One region of the Micromonospora sp. DT231 genome, then DNA from elsewhere that is predicted to be linked to it. Evidence: riboswitches for the same ligand, from Rfam matches in the RefSeq annotation. Region 1 holds a riboswitch; the other holds the start of a gene.
What was found. Region 1 has a riboswitch for S-adenosylmethionine ahead of ACPXBU_RS27190 (aminotransferase class V-fold PLP-dependent enzyme). Riboswitches for the same ligand answer to the same signal wherever they lie in the genome.
Positions count from the first base shown of each region.

Region 1 (7,572 bases):
GTCCGGCTGCTCAAACACGAGTTCGCCGCCGGTGAGGAACCGGAGAAGGCCCGGGAACGGTCGTTGCGTGCCGTCAGCGAGGCCGGCCGGGCGTACGGCGCCGGCGTCGGCTTCTCCGGCAGCGTGGTCGTCGCCCAGATCCGAACCACCGCCAGCGACCTGCTGGTGGCCTCCGGGATCGAACAGGAGGAGGCGAACCGGTGGATCCGCACCGCCTTCGGGGAGCAGGAACGCCCGATGGGTGAGCCGGCCGAGCCGGGCGAGGCGCCGAAACCGCCGACCGCCCCGCCCGTCGGCTGACCGTCTACCGCGCCTCAGCCCAGCTCGGCGAGCGCGGCGAGCAACAGGTCCACCTGCTCGACGGTGCTGCCCAGGCCGATGCTGGCGCGTAACGCCGTGGGCGGCAGGTCCCGTCGGCCGGTACGCCCCGCCGCCTCGGCGAGCAGCCGCCGGGCCAGCGGGTGGGCACAGAACAACCCGTCGCGTACGCCGATCCGGTGCGCGGTCGCCAGCCGCGCGGCCACGTCGGCGGAGTCCCAGCCGGCGACCACGAACGAGACGATGCCCACCCGGGGCGCGTCCGGGCCGAAGGTGCGCAGCTCCACCACGTGCGGCAGCGCCTCGATACCGGTGCGCAGTCGCGCCAGCAGCGCCTGCTCGCGGGCGGCCAGCGCGACCCGGTCGGCCGCGCCGAGCGCCGCGCACACGGCCGCCAGCGCGACCGCGCCGAGCAGATTCGGGGTGCCACCCTCGTGTCGGGCCGGACCGCTTGCCCAGGTCACGTCGTGGGTGGCCGGGCCGACGTGGCTGGTGGCGCCCCCACCCGCCAGGTACGGCGGAGCGGCGTCCAGCCAGTCCGCCCGGCCGATCAGCACACCCGCACCGAACGGCGCGTACAGCTTGTGACCGGACACGGCCAGGTAGTCGACGTCGAGCGCGAGAAGGTCGACCGGGGCGTGCGGGGCGAGCTGCGCGGCATCGAGCACGATCCGGGCACCGTGCCGGTGTGCCACCCGGGCCAACTCGGCGACCGGCCACCGCTCACCTGTCACATTGCTCGCACCGGTCACCGCGACCAGCACCGGCAGCGCCGGGTTGCTGCCCCGGCGCAGCTCGGTGAGGGCGGCGGCGAGGTCGCGTACCGCCCCGGCGGGATCGGCGGGGACGGGCAGCCGTACCGAACCGCGTGGCCAGGGCAGCAGGTTGGCGTGGTGCTCGCCCGCGAAGGTGACCACAGTGGTGCCGGCCGGCAGCGACCGGGCCAGCAGGTTGAGCGCGTCGGTGGTGTTGCGGGTGAAGATCACGTGATCGTCGGCGCGGACGCCGAAGAAGTCACCCACCGTCTGCCGGGCCTGCTCGTACGCGAGGGTGCAGCGCCGCGACAGCGCGCCCGCGCCGCGATGCACGCTCGCGTACCAGGGCAGTAGCTCGGACACCGCGTCGGCGGCGGCCCGCGCGCACGGTGCGGTCGCCGCGTAGTCCAGGTTGATCTCACCTGGCACGCCGAGGACGTCGAGCGGCACCGACGCGGGCGCGACGGTGGGCAGGGTGGGCAGCGAGGGAACGAGGGTGACGGGCACGCCGGAACCTCCGGGGTCAGGGACCCCGGGTGCGGCATCGGGACGGGGTCCGCGCTTGCCCAGCACACCGATCGGGCTGGGCCCGGTCATCACCCGGGGCACCCCACCGCGAACTCGACGAGGGTTGCCGGCCAGCAAGCCGGGGCTGAACGCTGGCACTCGTGACCTCCCGGCAGCATAGCGGCAACCGATGCGACCGGACCAGCCGGCGGCGGATGGCTACGCTGACCGCATGGCCGACACCCCGCCCGGTACGCCCCTGCCGCCGTCGCCCGCGCCCGCGGCCCCGTCCGTCGGCCAGGCGCCCCGGATGCCGCTGCGCCGGCTCGGTTGGCGGCGGTTCCTGGCGTTGGCCGCGGTGGTGCTGCTCATCGCCGCCTGCGCGGTGTACATGGTCTTCACGCTCGGCCGGTCGCTCGGCGTCCAGGCCCTGGTGATCGGGGTGGCCGCCGCCATCCTGCCGGTGCCGGTGCTCGTCGCCTGCTTCCTCTGGCTGGACCGGTACGAACCCGAGCCGCTGAAATATCTGATCTTCTGCTTCGCCTGGGGAGCGTTCGTCTCCACCGCCGCCTCGCTCACGGTCAACGACTTCGCCGCCGGGCTGTTCGCCGACTGGGGGCTGCCCGACGCGCTCACCGGCGTGCTGGTGGCGCCGTTCATCGAGGAGCTGACCAAGGCGCTGGGCCCGATCCTGCTGCTGGTGTTCCGCCGGCGGGAGTGGTCCGGGATCACCGACGGCCTGGTCTACTGCGGGTTGTCCGCGGTCGGCTTCGCGATGGTGGAGAACATCCTCTACCTGGGCGGTCTGGGCTACGCGTCCGGAGCTGACCGGTACGGCCCGGTGACCGGCATCAACCAGGTCATCGGGATCTTCATCCTGCGGATCCTGCTGTTCGGGTTCGCCCACCCGCTCTTCACCTCGATGACAGGTGTGGGGCTCGGCATCGCGGCCCGGACGGCGGACCGCCGGGTCCGGGTTCTCGCCCCGATCGGCGGGCTGCTGCTGGCGATGATGTTGCACGGCACGTGGAACCTGCTGCCCACGCTGACCCAGGCCACCGGCGAGGCGGTGATCATGCTGTACGGCTTCCTGGGCCTGATGGTGCCTGTCTTCTTCGGCATGGTGGGTCTCGCGGTGTGGCTGCGCGCCTGGGAGGGGAGGCTCACCGAGCGGACCCTGCCGGACTACGTACGCGCCGGGTGGCTGAGCCCACCCGAGGTGGCCGCGCTGAGCAGTCTCGGCCGGCGGCACGCGGCCCGCAGTTGGGCGCGGCGGGTGGCCGGCGACGCCGGGGTGCGGGCGATGCGCGGCTACCAGTCCGCGGCCACCCGACTGGCCCTGCTGCGCGACGGCTCGCTTCGTGGCCTGGACCGCAAGCCCGCCGACCAGGAACGGACCGCGCGGGAGGAACGGGAGTTGCTGGACGCGATCGGTGCGTACCGGTCGTTCTTCGTCGGCCGCGACCCGCAGGCCCCGACGGGGATCTGGGACGGCAGCCGCTACCACCTGCGTTTCCCGGACGGCACCCAGCGTCCGGTGGACGCCCCGGACGAGCCGGTGGTGCCGATCCCGGTGGTGCTGGCCCCCGCGCCACCGCCTCCGGTGGGCTATGGCCCGCCCGGCTGGGCCGGTCCGCGCTCGGCGCCGCCGTGGCCGCCGGGTCACCCCTGACGGCAGGCGCCCCGGCCGGCGGTCTCAGGTCATCAGGGAGGTGAGGAAGTCACCGAAGCCCTGGAACATCGCCATCAGCGCGCCCCCGATGGCCTTGAAGATCTGCGCGGCGCCGTCCGGCCGGAAGGCCATGAAGTAGATCAGGAACGCGACACTGCCCCAGGTCAACAGCTTCTTCACGAATACTGGCATCGTCCCTCCCCAGGGCCACGGTCGCCGGATGGCTTCCCGTCGTGCGGCTGGGCAAACGATGCGCGGGGCGGCGTGGTGGCCGGGGGAGGTGCGTCAGAGGTAGAGGCCGGTGGGGTCGTTCTCGATCCGCTCGGCGGCCACCGCGTGCACGTCGCGTTCCCGCAGCAGCACGTACCCGCGGCCGTGCAGCTCGACCTCGGAGCGGTCGTCCGGGTCGAAGAGCACCCGGTCGCCGGAGACGATGGCGCGCACGTTCGGCCCCACCCCTACCGCCGTGGCCCAGGCGAGGCGCTTGCCGACCTGGGCGGTCGCCGGGATGACGATGCCGGCGGTGGAGCGGCGTTCGCCCTCGCTGCCCTCCATCCGCACCAGCACGCGATCGTGCAGCAGGCGAATCGGCAGGCCGGCGTCCAGATCATTGTCGGCGGTCACGCCGCAGACGCTACCGTGTGGCCGACGGCGGGTCCGCCGGTGGTTACGCCGGTGGTGGTCTGGGCATTGTGTGGCGGAACTGCCCTACGGTGTCCGGGACGGACGTATGCTCTCCGACCTGTCGCCGTTGGCGGGCCGGTTTCACTGCCAGGAGGTGCGCTTGAGCCGCTTCGAGCGGGTACGCGGGCGGCTTCGTCGCGCCTACCAGGCACGACAGGAGTCGGCCCCCGCCGACGAGGGCATTTCGGCCAACGAGTTGGATGACGTGTCGGACGCCGCCCGGGTGGCGTCGCCGGCCGTGCCGGGGCCGACCGCACCGCCGAGCGCCTCGGTCTACGGCGCGGAACCTCCGGTGGACCTGCACAGCTCGACCTCCAGCCGGGACGACGCCGACGTCCCGCACGGACTGCGGATCGCCGCCGCCTGGTGCTGGCGGCTGATCGTGATCGGTGTGGTGGCCTGGGCGCTGGTCAGGGTCGTCAGCACCGTCAAGATCGTGATCATTCCGCTGGCCATCGCGCTGCTGCTCTCCGCGCTGCTCGCGCCGGCGGTGGGCTGGCTGCTGCGGGCTCGACTGCCCCGGTCGCTGGCGACGGCGGTGGTGCTGGTCGGCGGTCTCGTCGCGGTGATCGGCACGCTGACGCTCGTGGTCAACGAGTTCATCCGAGGTGTGCCGGAGCTGAGCGAGAAGTCCTCGGAGGGCGTCCGGCAGATCCAGAACTGGCTCAAGACAGGTCCGCTGCACCTCTCCGACACCCAGCTCGACCGCTACATCGACGAGGCGCAGAGCTGGATCAACAACAACACCTCACGGTTCACGAGCGGTGCCCTGAGCACCGCCGCCACGCTTGCCGAGGTGCTGACCGGCACGCTCCTGGTGCTCTTCGCGACGTTCTTCTTCCTGCGCGACGGCAACCGGATCTGGCGCTTCGTGGTCCGGCTGTTGCCGGTGGCCGCCCGGTGGAAGGTCGACGACGCGGGCCGCGCCTCCTGGCAGACGCTCGTCGCCTACGTACGCGCCACGGTCCTGGTGGCCTTCATCGACGCGGTGGGCATCGGCATCTTCCTGGTCATCTTCGACATCCCGTTCGCCTTCCCGCTCGCCGCGCTCGTCTTCCTGGGCGCGTTCATCCCGATCGTCGGCGCGGCGCTCTCCGGTGGCGTGGCGGTGCTGGTGGCACTCGTCGACAGCGGCCCGGGTATCGCGTTGATCATCCTCGGAGCAGTGATCCTCGTGCAGCAGGTGGAGGGCCACATCCTCCAGCCGCTGATCATGGGACGAGCGGTCGCTCTGCACCCGCTCGCGGTGATCATCGGCATCGCCGCCGGTGTCGTCCTCGCCGGCATCACCGGAGCGCTTGTCTCCGTGCCGCTCATCGCGGTGCTGAACACCGCGGTGCGCCGGCTCGCCGCCCGGAGGGTCCCGGACACCCCGCCCGACGCCGTGGTCGTCGCCGCCCAGGCACCCTGACCCGCGCCAGGACGCGTCAGGACTTGGCGAGGCGTTGCAGGGCGCCGCGGGCCACCTCGGGGCGGGTCGTGTACCAGAACGGCGGCAGTGAGCGGCGCAGGAACGGCCCATAGCCACGGGCCGTCTCCAGCCGGGAGTCGAGCACCGCGACCACACCCCGGTCGCCGGTCGCCCGGATCAGCCGGCCCACGCCCTGGGCCAGTCGTACCGCCGCGATCGGCACACTGACCGCGGAGAAGCCGGAACCGCCGCCGGCGTCCACGGCCGCGGCACGGGCCGCCGCCAACGGCTCGTCCGGGCGCGGGAAGGGCAGCCGGTCGATGACGACGAGCTGGCAGGCGTCACCCGGCACGTCCACGCCCTGCCAGAGCGACATCACGCCGAACAGGCAGCTCGCCCGCTCCTCGCGGAAGCGGCGGACCAGCAGCGGCAGCGCCTCCTCACCCTGCAACAACACCGGCAGGTCGGTCCGCGCGCGCACCAGCTCCGCCGCCTGCTGCGCGGCCCGCCGAGAGGAGAAAAGCCCGAGGGTACGACCACCGAGCGCCTCGACCAGCGCGAGCAACTCCTCTCCGGCGGCGTCGGGCAGCCCGGAGACACTGGGGCGGGGCAGGTGCGCGGCGACGTACAGGATGCCCTGCCGGGCGTAGTCGAACGGCGAACCGACGTCGAGTGAGCGCCAACCGGGGCCCTCGGTGGCCGGTACGACGGCGTTCGGGGCGGCGTCGCCGGCGAGCCGACGGCCGGGGGACTCGGCGACCGGGCGACCCGGGCCGGTGCGGGCAGCCTGTGCGGCCGCGGCGGGGGTCGGCGGTGCGGGCGGCGGCGCGTCCAACCCGAGGGCGCGGGCGACCGTGTCGAACCGACCGCCCAACGCCAGCGTCGCCGAGGTGGCGACGACCGTGCGTTCGTCGTACAGGTGGGTGGCGAGGGTGCCGGCCACCGACAGCGGCGCGACCACGAGCGCCCGGCGGCTGCCGCTGTCGTTCTTCTCCACCCAGGCCACGTCGTGGTCGGCCTCCTCCAGCAGCCGCTGGGCAGTCGTGGAGAGCTCGTCCAGGGCGGCCTTGGCCTGCTGCTTGCGGACCGGGTCGGGATCGTCGGACTTGACGTCGCCGATGGCGTCCAGGGCGGCGCGGGTCGCCGCGTCGAGCAGCGTGCACGCCTCCCGCAGCGGCGTCGGCAACCCGGCGGTGATCCGCCCGGCCGGAGCCTCGGCCAGCCCGACCGCGAGCGCGTCGCCGGCGGCGGTGAGCGCCTCGGCGGTCTCCGGCCGCAGCAGCGTACGGGCCCGCCGGGTGGTCCGGTCGATCAGCTCCGGCACCAGCTCCGCCTGAGCGGCGGAGGAGACCCGGTCGGCCAGCTCGTGCGCCTCGTCGACGATGAGCAGCTTGTGCGGCGGCACGATGTGCCGGTCGGCGAGCATGTCGACCGCGAGCAGGCTGTGGTTCGTCACCACGATGTCGGCCTCCCGGGCGCGGGCCCGCGACGCCTCGGCGAAGCACTCCTGCCCGAACGGGCAGCGGGTCGCCCCGACGCACTCCCGGGCCGGCATCGACACCAGCCGCCAGGCCTGGTCGTCGACGCCCGGGTCCAGCTCGTCCCGGTCGCCGGTGGCGGTCCGCTCGGCCCAGTCGCGCAGCCGCTCGACCTGCTTGCCCAACCGGCCCGCCTCACCGAGCCACTTCGTGCCGCCCCCGGGACGGACCGCGGGGGCGTCGAAGAGGGTGTCCTCCGGCTCCTCCTCGGTGGAGTTGTCCAGTCGGGCGAGGCAGAGATAGTGGTGGCGACCCTTGAGCACCGCGAAGGTGGGCCGACGGCCGAGCACCGGCTCGACCGCGTCGGCCAGCCGGGGCAGGTCGTGGTCGACGAGCTGCGACTGCAACGCCAGGGTGGCGGTGGAGACCACCACCGGGCCGTCCACGGTGAGCGCCGGCGCGAGGTAGGCGAGCGACTTGCCGGTGCCGGTGCCCGCCTGCACGAGCAGGTGCTCGCCGCCGGCGACGCACTCCTCGATCGCCGTGGTCATCTGCAGCTGGCCGGGGCGTTCCGCGCCGCCGGGCACCGCGCCGACCGCCGCCGCCAGCAGCTCCGTGCCGCTGGGCCGGGCACCCCGCCGCCGGCCCTTGGCGCGGGCCGACGGAGTGGCGGAACCGGTGGTGGTGCGGGGCGGAGTCACCGTGCGACGGTACCCGGCGCGGCCGACACCGGCCGTGCCCCTCCGC
Region 1 is NZ_JBNCNO010000013.1:15,111-22,682, forward strand. Features, by position in the region: gene ACPXBU_RS27185 (FUSC family protein) at 1-300, shown strand, start outside; gene ACPXBU_RS27190 (aminotransferase class V-fold PLP-dependent enzyme) at 315-1,580, opposite strand; SAM riboswitch class IV at 1,627-1,747, opposite strand; gene ACPXBU_RS27195 (PrsW family intramembrane metalloprotease) at 1,771-3,252, shown strand; gene ACPXBU_RS27200 (hypothetical protein) at 3,277-3,444, opposite strand; gene ACPXBU_RS27205 (GroES family chaperonin) at 3,538-3,876, opposite strand; gene ACPXBU_RS27210 (AI-2E family transporter) at 3,983-5,347, shown strand; gene ACPXBU_RS27215 (ATP-dependent DNA helicase) at 5,364-7,526, opposite strand.

Region 2 (7,572 bases), on a different contig from region 1:
ACGCCTGCCGGGCGTGCGTCTCCAGCCAGTCGCCGTACTCGGTGGAACCGGTGAAGTCGACGATCTTCACAGCGCGGTGCAGGGCCAGGTCGCTGGCGAGCTTCTCACCGGGAGCCTCGGCCGCCAGCATGATCAGGTTCGGGTCGAACCCGGCCTCGGCGAGCACCTCCCGGGCGTACTTCACGGTGATCGCCAGCGGCAGCACCGCGCGCGGGTGCGGCTTGACGAGCACCGGGTTGCCGGTGACCAACGAGGCGAACAGCCCGGGGTACGAGTTCCAGGTCGGGAAGGTGTTGCACCCGATCACCAACGCCACCCCACGCGGCACCACGTGGAACGTCTTGGTCATCCGCAGCGGGTCGCCCTTGCCGGCGGCCTTCTCCCAGCCGGCCGTGGCCGGGTGCCGGGTCATCTCGGCGTACGCGTACGCCAGCGCCTCCAGCGCCCGGTCCAGCGCGTGCGCGCCGCCGGCCTGGAAGGCCATCACGAACGCCTGCCCGCTGGTGAACTGCACCGCGTTGGCCAGCTCGAAGATGTGCTTGTGCAACCGGTCGAGAATCTCCAGGCAGACCCCCACGCGGGCCTGCGGGCCGGCGTCGCGCCAGGCCGGCAGCGCCGCGGAGGCGGCCTCGATCAACTCACCGGGGCCGGCATGCGGGTACCGCACCGCCAGCTCCACCCCGAACGGGCTCGCCTCGGTGGCGACCCGAGCGCCAGCGCCCGGCTGGTCGAGCGGAAAATCACCACCGAGGTACGCCTCGAAGGCGGCCTTGCCGTCGGCGGCGGCGGTCTCGCCGTACACCCGGGGGCTGGGAGATTCGGGATAGGCGGACCAGTAGCCCCGCTCCGTGATCGCGGTCAGCGCACGGTTGAGGGTGTCGGCGTGCCTGTCGTACAGGGGCTGCGGGGTCTCCGTCATGCCCGCCATCATGCCCGAGTCAGGTCCGCGAGCAGTAGCGCGAATGCCCGACAGCGGGGTTGCCCGGGTCGGCAGCGGGTAACCGCGGGCCTCCGGCCAGGAAAGCCGGCCAGGAGAGGGCGGCGGGTGAGGATCACCGAGATCCGGGTGCACGGGGTCGCCGACAAGGGACCGGAGGCGCTCCTCGACCGACCGATCGTCGCGCGGGTCGCGGGAGACGACAACGCCGGCTTCTACCGGCCGCGGCCCGGCTACGGTGCCCCCACGGACAGCACCGGGGTGACGCTTGAGGCGTACCGCTGGAGTCGGCTGACCGGCGGTACCGCCACCCGTACGTTCTCCCTGGTCCTGCTCCTGCCGTTCATGCTCAGCAACATCGCGGTCTGGATGCTGCCGGTCACCGGCCGCGGCGGCCACGTCGCGCGGGCGCTGTGCCGGCTGCTGGCCGCGACGATGACCTCGATGTACGTGCTCTCCACCGTCGGGGTGTCCCTCGACCTGATCGCGTGGCAGTGCGCGGCCTACCCCAGGTGCCTGGAGGGGCGGCGGGAGGTTTCCTGGCTGGGTGACGTGCCGCCAGGTCAGCGGCTCGCACTGCTGACCGTGCCGCCGATCATCGCGATCGTCCTGATCTGGCGACTCGGCGCCCGGACCTGGCAGCTTCCCGAGGACAGCGACCACGCGCCCGGGGTGGGCGCCGACCGGCTCGACGCGCCCGCCTTCTGGGACACCCGCGCGCTGCTGCGCCGACTGCGCTCGGTTCATGTCGCGGTGGCGCTGGGCACTCTCGACCTCACTCTGCTGCTGGCTCTGGCGCCGCACGACGCCACCCTGCCCGGCTGGCTGCTGCTGGCCGCGGACGTGGCGCTGCTCGGCGGCGCGTTGGTACTGCTCTGTCGGCCGGCGATTGAGCGGCGCGGAGAGCAGGACCAGCGGAGTACGCCGACGATCCGCTGGTTGGCCGTTGCGCTCACCGCACTGACCATGGGGTACGCGTCGCTGCCACGGCCGCCGTGGGAGGCCGAAGGGATGTTGCCGGGGTACGGGACGCTGGTCGCCGGGCTGTTCGCCGGGCAGGTGGTGCTGCTCGCGGTGCTCGGCCTGGTGGTCGCGGTGCAGCGCCGTTCCCTTCCCCGGCCTCTCTTCCTGCTGGCCGGGCTGGGCGCGCCGGTGCTGATCACCGTCGCGATCGGGTTGGCCGTCGCCTACGACTCGGGCCTGACCTACGGGCTCGCCGAGTATCTGGACCGTGGTTCCAGCCCGACGCCGGCACGGCCTCTGCCGCCTGGTGCGCCACCGTTGTCGCCACCGATCGCCTACCGCTGGGTGACCCTCGGCTTCACCCTCGCAACGCTCCTGGTGCTCATGACGGCCCTGCTCATACCCCGGGTCGGCCGGAATCGTCGCCGCCGGGAGGCCGAAAACGTGGTCCGGCGGGACTACCCGGAAGCCTCACGGGCTGCCCCCGAACGGGTCCGGGCCGTCCGCGACGCGATCGTGCGTGCTCGACTGACGGATCGGCTCGGGCCACTGCTGGCCGGCGCGTACGTGGTGTTGGCACTGCTCACCCTGGCGGCGGCCAGGCTCTCGGTGATCGGTCCCGGCCCGGGTGCGCTCGCACTCCGACTCGGCGGTGAGCCGCTGGCCCGTCCGGTGATCTTCGTGACCGACCTGGGCGCCCTGCTGATCGGACTGTTCGCCGCGGTCCTCGCGGTGATGGGACTCGTCGCCTACCGATCCGGCGCGATCCGGCTGGTCGGGGTGCTCTGGGAGCTGGCCACCTTCTGGCCGCGTACCGCGCACCCGCTCGCCCCGCCGTGCTACGTCGAGCGGGCGGTCCCGGAGCTGACCCGCCGGATCGGGCAGCTCACCGCCGACGGCAACGCGGTGGTGCTCTCCGGGCAGAGTCACGGCAGCGTGCTCGCGGCGGCGACGGTCCTCCAACTCCCCGAGCACTGCCGCCGGCGGGTGGCCCTGCTCACCTACGGCGCCCCGCTCGGAAACCGGTACCGGCGGATCTTCCCGGCGTACGTCAGCGACGAGATGTTGCGCGAGGTCGGCAACCGGTTGACCTGGCGGTGGATCAACCTGTGGCGGTATACCGACGCGGTGGGCGGACCGGTGTTCGTCCCGCTCGTCGACGGATCCGACGACCCGGCCGCCCGCGTCGACCGTCGGGTGCGGGATCCGTCGGGACTCCTCATTCCACCGACGGACACCGTGCCCCCTCCGGTGCGGGGCCACCGGTTCACGCCGGACGACGACTTCCAGGCCGCGATCCGCGAGCTGGTCGAGCGCTGGGAACGGCCGGATGGGTGAACGCCGGATCAGAGCGTGAGCTGCCAGTCGGTCCAGGCGTCCACCGGGCGGAAGCCGAGCAACTCGTTGATCGCCACCATGTAGCTGTTGCTGGTCGCGTTCCAGGTGTCGATCACGCGGACCGCCGGCTCGTGGGTGAGCAGGTGGTGCAGGTTCTCGGCCTTGGCGATGAGGCCGAGCCGGTGCCCACGGTGATCCGGGTCGACGATGGTGATCTGCTGGTACGCGTGCCAGTCGGCGGAGGCGCCCACGTCCAGCAGGGTCCAGGCGACAAGTCGACCGGTCGCCTCATGACGCATCCCGAGGTGGTAGCACCGCCGGCCCCGGGCGTCCAACGCCCGTTCGTTGCCACGGATGCGCTCGGCGTCCACCTGCTCCGGTTCCCACTGCACGTCCCCCATGGGCGCGTCCGTGAACAGCCGGCCGTCCAGGTAGGCGATGTCCGCGACGTACTCCTGCGGGGTCGCCCCCTGCCAGCAGACCGACCGGTAGCCCTCGGCCCGCGGCTGGGCCTCGGCCAGCGCCGCCCGCAGCGCGAGCCGGTCGATCTCCTCGACATCGAGCCGGCGGCGCACCTCGGCGAGGGCCCGCTGGGCGCCGGTGGCGGCGGCGAACGCGTCGCCCGCCCCGCTTCGGGCAGGCCCGCCGGGCAGCGCGGAGACGGCCATCGCGACCACCCGCTTACGGCCGCGCTCGCGGAGCAGGCGCACCCCGTACTCGTGCAACGCCCGACCGACGCCCCGCCGCCGCAACTCCGGATGCACCGTCAGCTCGGCGCCGGCGTTGTCGGGGTTGTCGAGGTACGGCAGGTCGACCTGGAGGAAACCGGCCGGCACCCCGTCGAGCCGGGCCAGCGCCCAGAGCGACTCGGTACCGGGCATCGGTGTGTGGAAGAACGCGTCGAAGCGTCGCCGGCAGAAGGGCGGCAGGTCCGGCAGATCGACGTCTTTTGCCGCCGCACCGATCAGGTACGCCTCGTCGACGGCGGTTCGGTCGGTGCCGTCGAACGACGCGATCGTGATGCTCATGCCGCTGAGCCTGCGCCTCGGGAAAGCGATCGGGCCAGCGATTAATCGCTGGCCCGATCGAACGTGGTCGGGAGGGGCACTCGCACAACGCCTCCGGCGTTGGGTCGTAAGAACTTCAAAAGTCTTCGGCGAAATGCCCTCCCGCACGGAGCATCTTGCGCCGTCCGGTTCCTGCCGTCAAGTCCGCGGGGGTGGGTTTTCCACACTCACAGCGAAATCCCAGTTACACGACTGATCCACTCGCTCCCCCTTCCGGACGACCCCCACCCCCTCCATCAAGCCAACCCAGCACGGGCCGGCCGGTGAGCGGGTCGCGGGCGGGTCAGCCTAGGAGACCTGCGTCGCGGGCGGCGCGCAGCGAGGGCTTGATGTGGTGGGTCGGTCCGACCTGTCCGGCGACCGCGTCGACGGTCTTCAGGCCCTCGCCGGTGTTGAAGACGACGGTCTCCGCGGTCGGGTCGAGCCGGCCGGATTCGACGAGCTTGCGGAGCACCGCGACGGTCACCCCGCCTGCGGTCTCGGCGAAGACGCCTGTGGTGCGGGCCAGGTCGCGGATGCCGGCGCGGATCTCGTCGTCGTCGGCGTACTCCATCCAGCCTCCGGTGCGGCGGACCGCTTCCAGGGCGTAGACGCCGGCGGCCGGGTCGCCGATGTTCAGCGACTTGGCGATGCCGGTGGGCTTGACCGGGATGATCGTGTCGGTGTCGGCGTGCAACGCGGTGGCGATCGGGTTGCAGCCGGCGGACTGGGCGCCGAAGACCTTCCAGCCGCCGGCCGGCGCCTGGACCAGGCCGATCTCCACCAACTCGGAGAACGCCTTGTCGATCTTGGTGAGCAGCTCGCCACTGGCCATCGGGATGACCACCTGCGCCGGGATGCGCCAGCCGAGTTGTTCGGCCACCTCGTAGCCGAGGGTCTTGGAGCCCTCCGCGTAGTACGGCCGGACGTTCACGTTGACGAACGCGGTGTCCTCGAACTCGTCGGTCTCCACCAGTTCGCCGCAGAGCCGGTTGACGTCGTCGTACGAGCCGTCGATGGCGACCAGTTCGCCACCGTAGACGGCGGTGGTGATGACCTTGCCCTGCTCGAGGTCACTGGGGATGAAGACCACCGAGGGCACCCCGGCGCGGGCGGCGTGCGCGGCCACCGAGTTGGCCAGGTTGCCGGTCGACGCGCAGGCGAACCTGGTGAAACCGAGCGCCTTCGCGGCGGTGAGCGCCACCGAGACGACCCGGTCCTTGAACGAGTGGGTCGGGTTGCCGCTGTCGTCCTTGACCCACAACGGCGCGGAGATGCCCAGCTCGGCGGCGAGGCGCGGGGCCGCCACCAGCGGGGTCAGCCCCGGGTCGAGGGTGACCCGGCTGGCCGGGTCCTGACCGGCGGGGAGCAGTGCGGCGTAGCGCCAGATGTTTTCCGGGCCGGCCTCGATCTGCTCGCGGGTGACGGTGGCCAGGGCGGCGGTGTCGTAGTCGACCTCCAGCGGGCCGAAACACTCGTAGCAGGCGTGCTGGGCGACGAGCGGGTAACGGGCCGAGCAGGCGCGACAGACCAGGGCGCGGGCGGGGCTGGCGGAGGTGTCGATGCCGGAGGCGGCGAGCGTCGACGTCATGTCGAGAGTCCTCTCATCTTTCCCCACATCGCACGGTGCGGCAGGGACGGAATTGGCACCTGCCCCGCGGGTCGCTCAGCGGTGAGCGCGCGGGGTGGTTGCCGGGGCGTCGTCGGGCCGTATCCCTCAGCCCCTCTGGATGAGGTATGCAGTTGTGCTGTCGAGTCTAGGCAACTATGTCCGCCGCCTCCACCGCGGATCCCACGCTGTGAGCCGAACAACTCAGCCAGTCACCGGCGGCGGCGCTTCCCGAGGTAGATCGCCACGGCGCCGAGGGCGGCAAGCAGGGCCAGCTGGGCCCGGGGCGCCGGCGGGTGGGTCAGCGGGCGCTCACCGCGACCGGATCGACCACCGCTATCCGGTCCGTGATGGCGCTCGACTGCGGCGGCGACGAAGGCCGGATCCGGGCACGGGTGGCGAGGTTCGCGGCGACCAGCGCACCGATCGTGATGGCGGCTCCGACCAGCTCGATGGGCTCCGGGCGGTAGCCGCGGACGATCTGCACCGCGAAGGTGGTGACCGGGACCAGGTTCATGAACAGCGCGGCGTTGGCGGCGCCGAGCCGCTGCACACCTGTGTTCCAGGCCAGGACCGCGATGACCGCGCCGACGACCACGGCGTACGCCAACTGCGGGGTGACCGCCGCGAGGTCGGCGGCGGCCGGCGCGTGCTGCCAGCCGACGGCGTCCGCGCCGATGCTCGCGGCCAGCATGGCCGCCGTGCCGGCGAGGGCGGTCAGGGTGGTGAAGCGCAGCGGTGACCAGTCGCCGAACCGGCTGGCACCGTGCGTGTAGATGCCCCAGCCGAGCACCGCTCCGATCATCATCAGCCCACCGAGACCGAACTGGCCGAGCCCGGCCAGGCTCCCGCGGGTGATCACCAGGCCGACTCCGAGGAGCGCCACCAGGGAGAGGGCCAACAGGAGCGGCTTCGGCCGTACGCCGTCCCGGGCCCACCGGACCAACTGGGTGATCAGCGGGGTGGTGGCCACGAAGAGAGCGATCTGCTGCGGGGCGGCGTGTTCGAGCGCCAGGTTGGTGAGCACGTTGAAGCCGGCGAAGCCGACCACGCCGAGCAGCACGATCTCGCCGGTCCGGCCGCCGTGCCGCAGCGCGCCGGCACCTTCGCGGAGCAGCAGGATCGCGACCAGAATGAGGCTCGCGAGCAGGTAACGGGCGGTGGTCAGGTTGAGGGGGTCGACCCGGGTCAGCGCACTGGCCAGGACCGGGAACATCACGCCCCAGCCGAGTACGGCGAGCAGCGGATAGGCGGCGGCACGGGATCGCATCGTCAGCTCCAATGTTCGAGTATCGTCGAACCAACGACACCGACCATAGGGGCTTGTTCGATAGTTGTCGAACAAGGGTTACACTGGTCACATGGAGCCGCACGAACCCGACCTGACCGACGTACCGGTGACCACCGTGCTGGCCGCACTCGCCGACGACGTGCGGCTGAAGATCGTGCGGGCGCTTGCCGAAGATGGCGAGGCGACCTGCGGCAGCTTCGACTTCGGCGTCTCCAAGGCGACCCGCAGCCACCACCTGAAAGTGCTGCGCGAGGCCGGCCTGACCCGCACCCGGGCCGCCGGCACCAGCCGCCTGGTCCGGCTCCGCCGCGACGAGCTGGACCGCCTCTACCCCGGCCTCCTGGACGCGGTGCTCAGCACGCACACCTCGGCCTGACGGACAAGCGGT
Region 2 is NZ_JBNCNO010000009.1:295,387-302,958, reverse strand. Features, by position in the region: gene paaN (phenylacetic acid degradation protein PaaN) at 1-919, opposite strand, end outside; gene ACPXBU_RS23595 (hypothetical protein) at 1,046-3,238, shown strand; gene ACPXBU_RS23590 (GNAT family N-acetyltransferase) at 3,247-4,266, opposite strand; gene thrC (threonine synthase) at 4,589-5,875, opposite strand; SAM riboswitch class I at 5,886-6,021, opposite strand; gene ACPXBU_RS23580 (DMT family transporter) at 6,195-7,163, opposite strand; gene ACPXBU_RS23575 (ArsR/SmtB family transcription factor) at 7,255-7,560, shown strand.
Region 2: another riboswitch for S-adenosylmethionine. It lies ahead of thrC (threonine synthase); the one in region 1 lies ahead of ACPXBU_RS27190 (aminotransferase class V-fold PLP-dependent enzyme).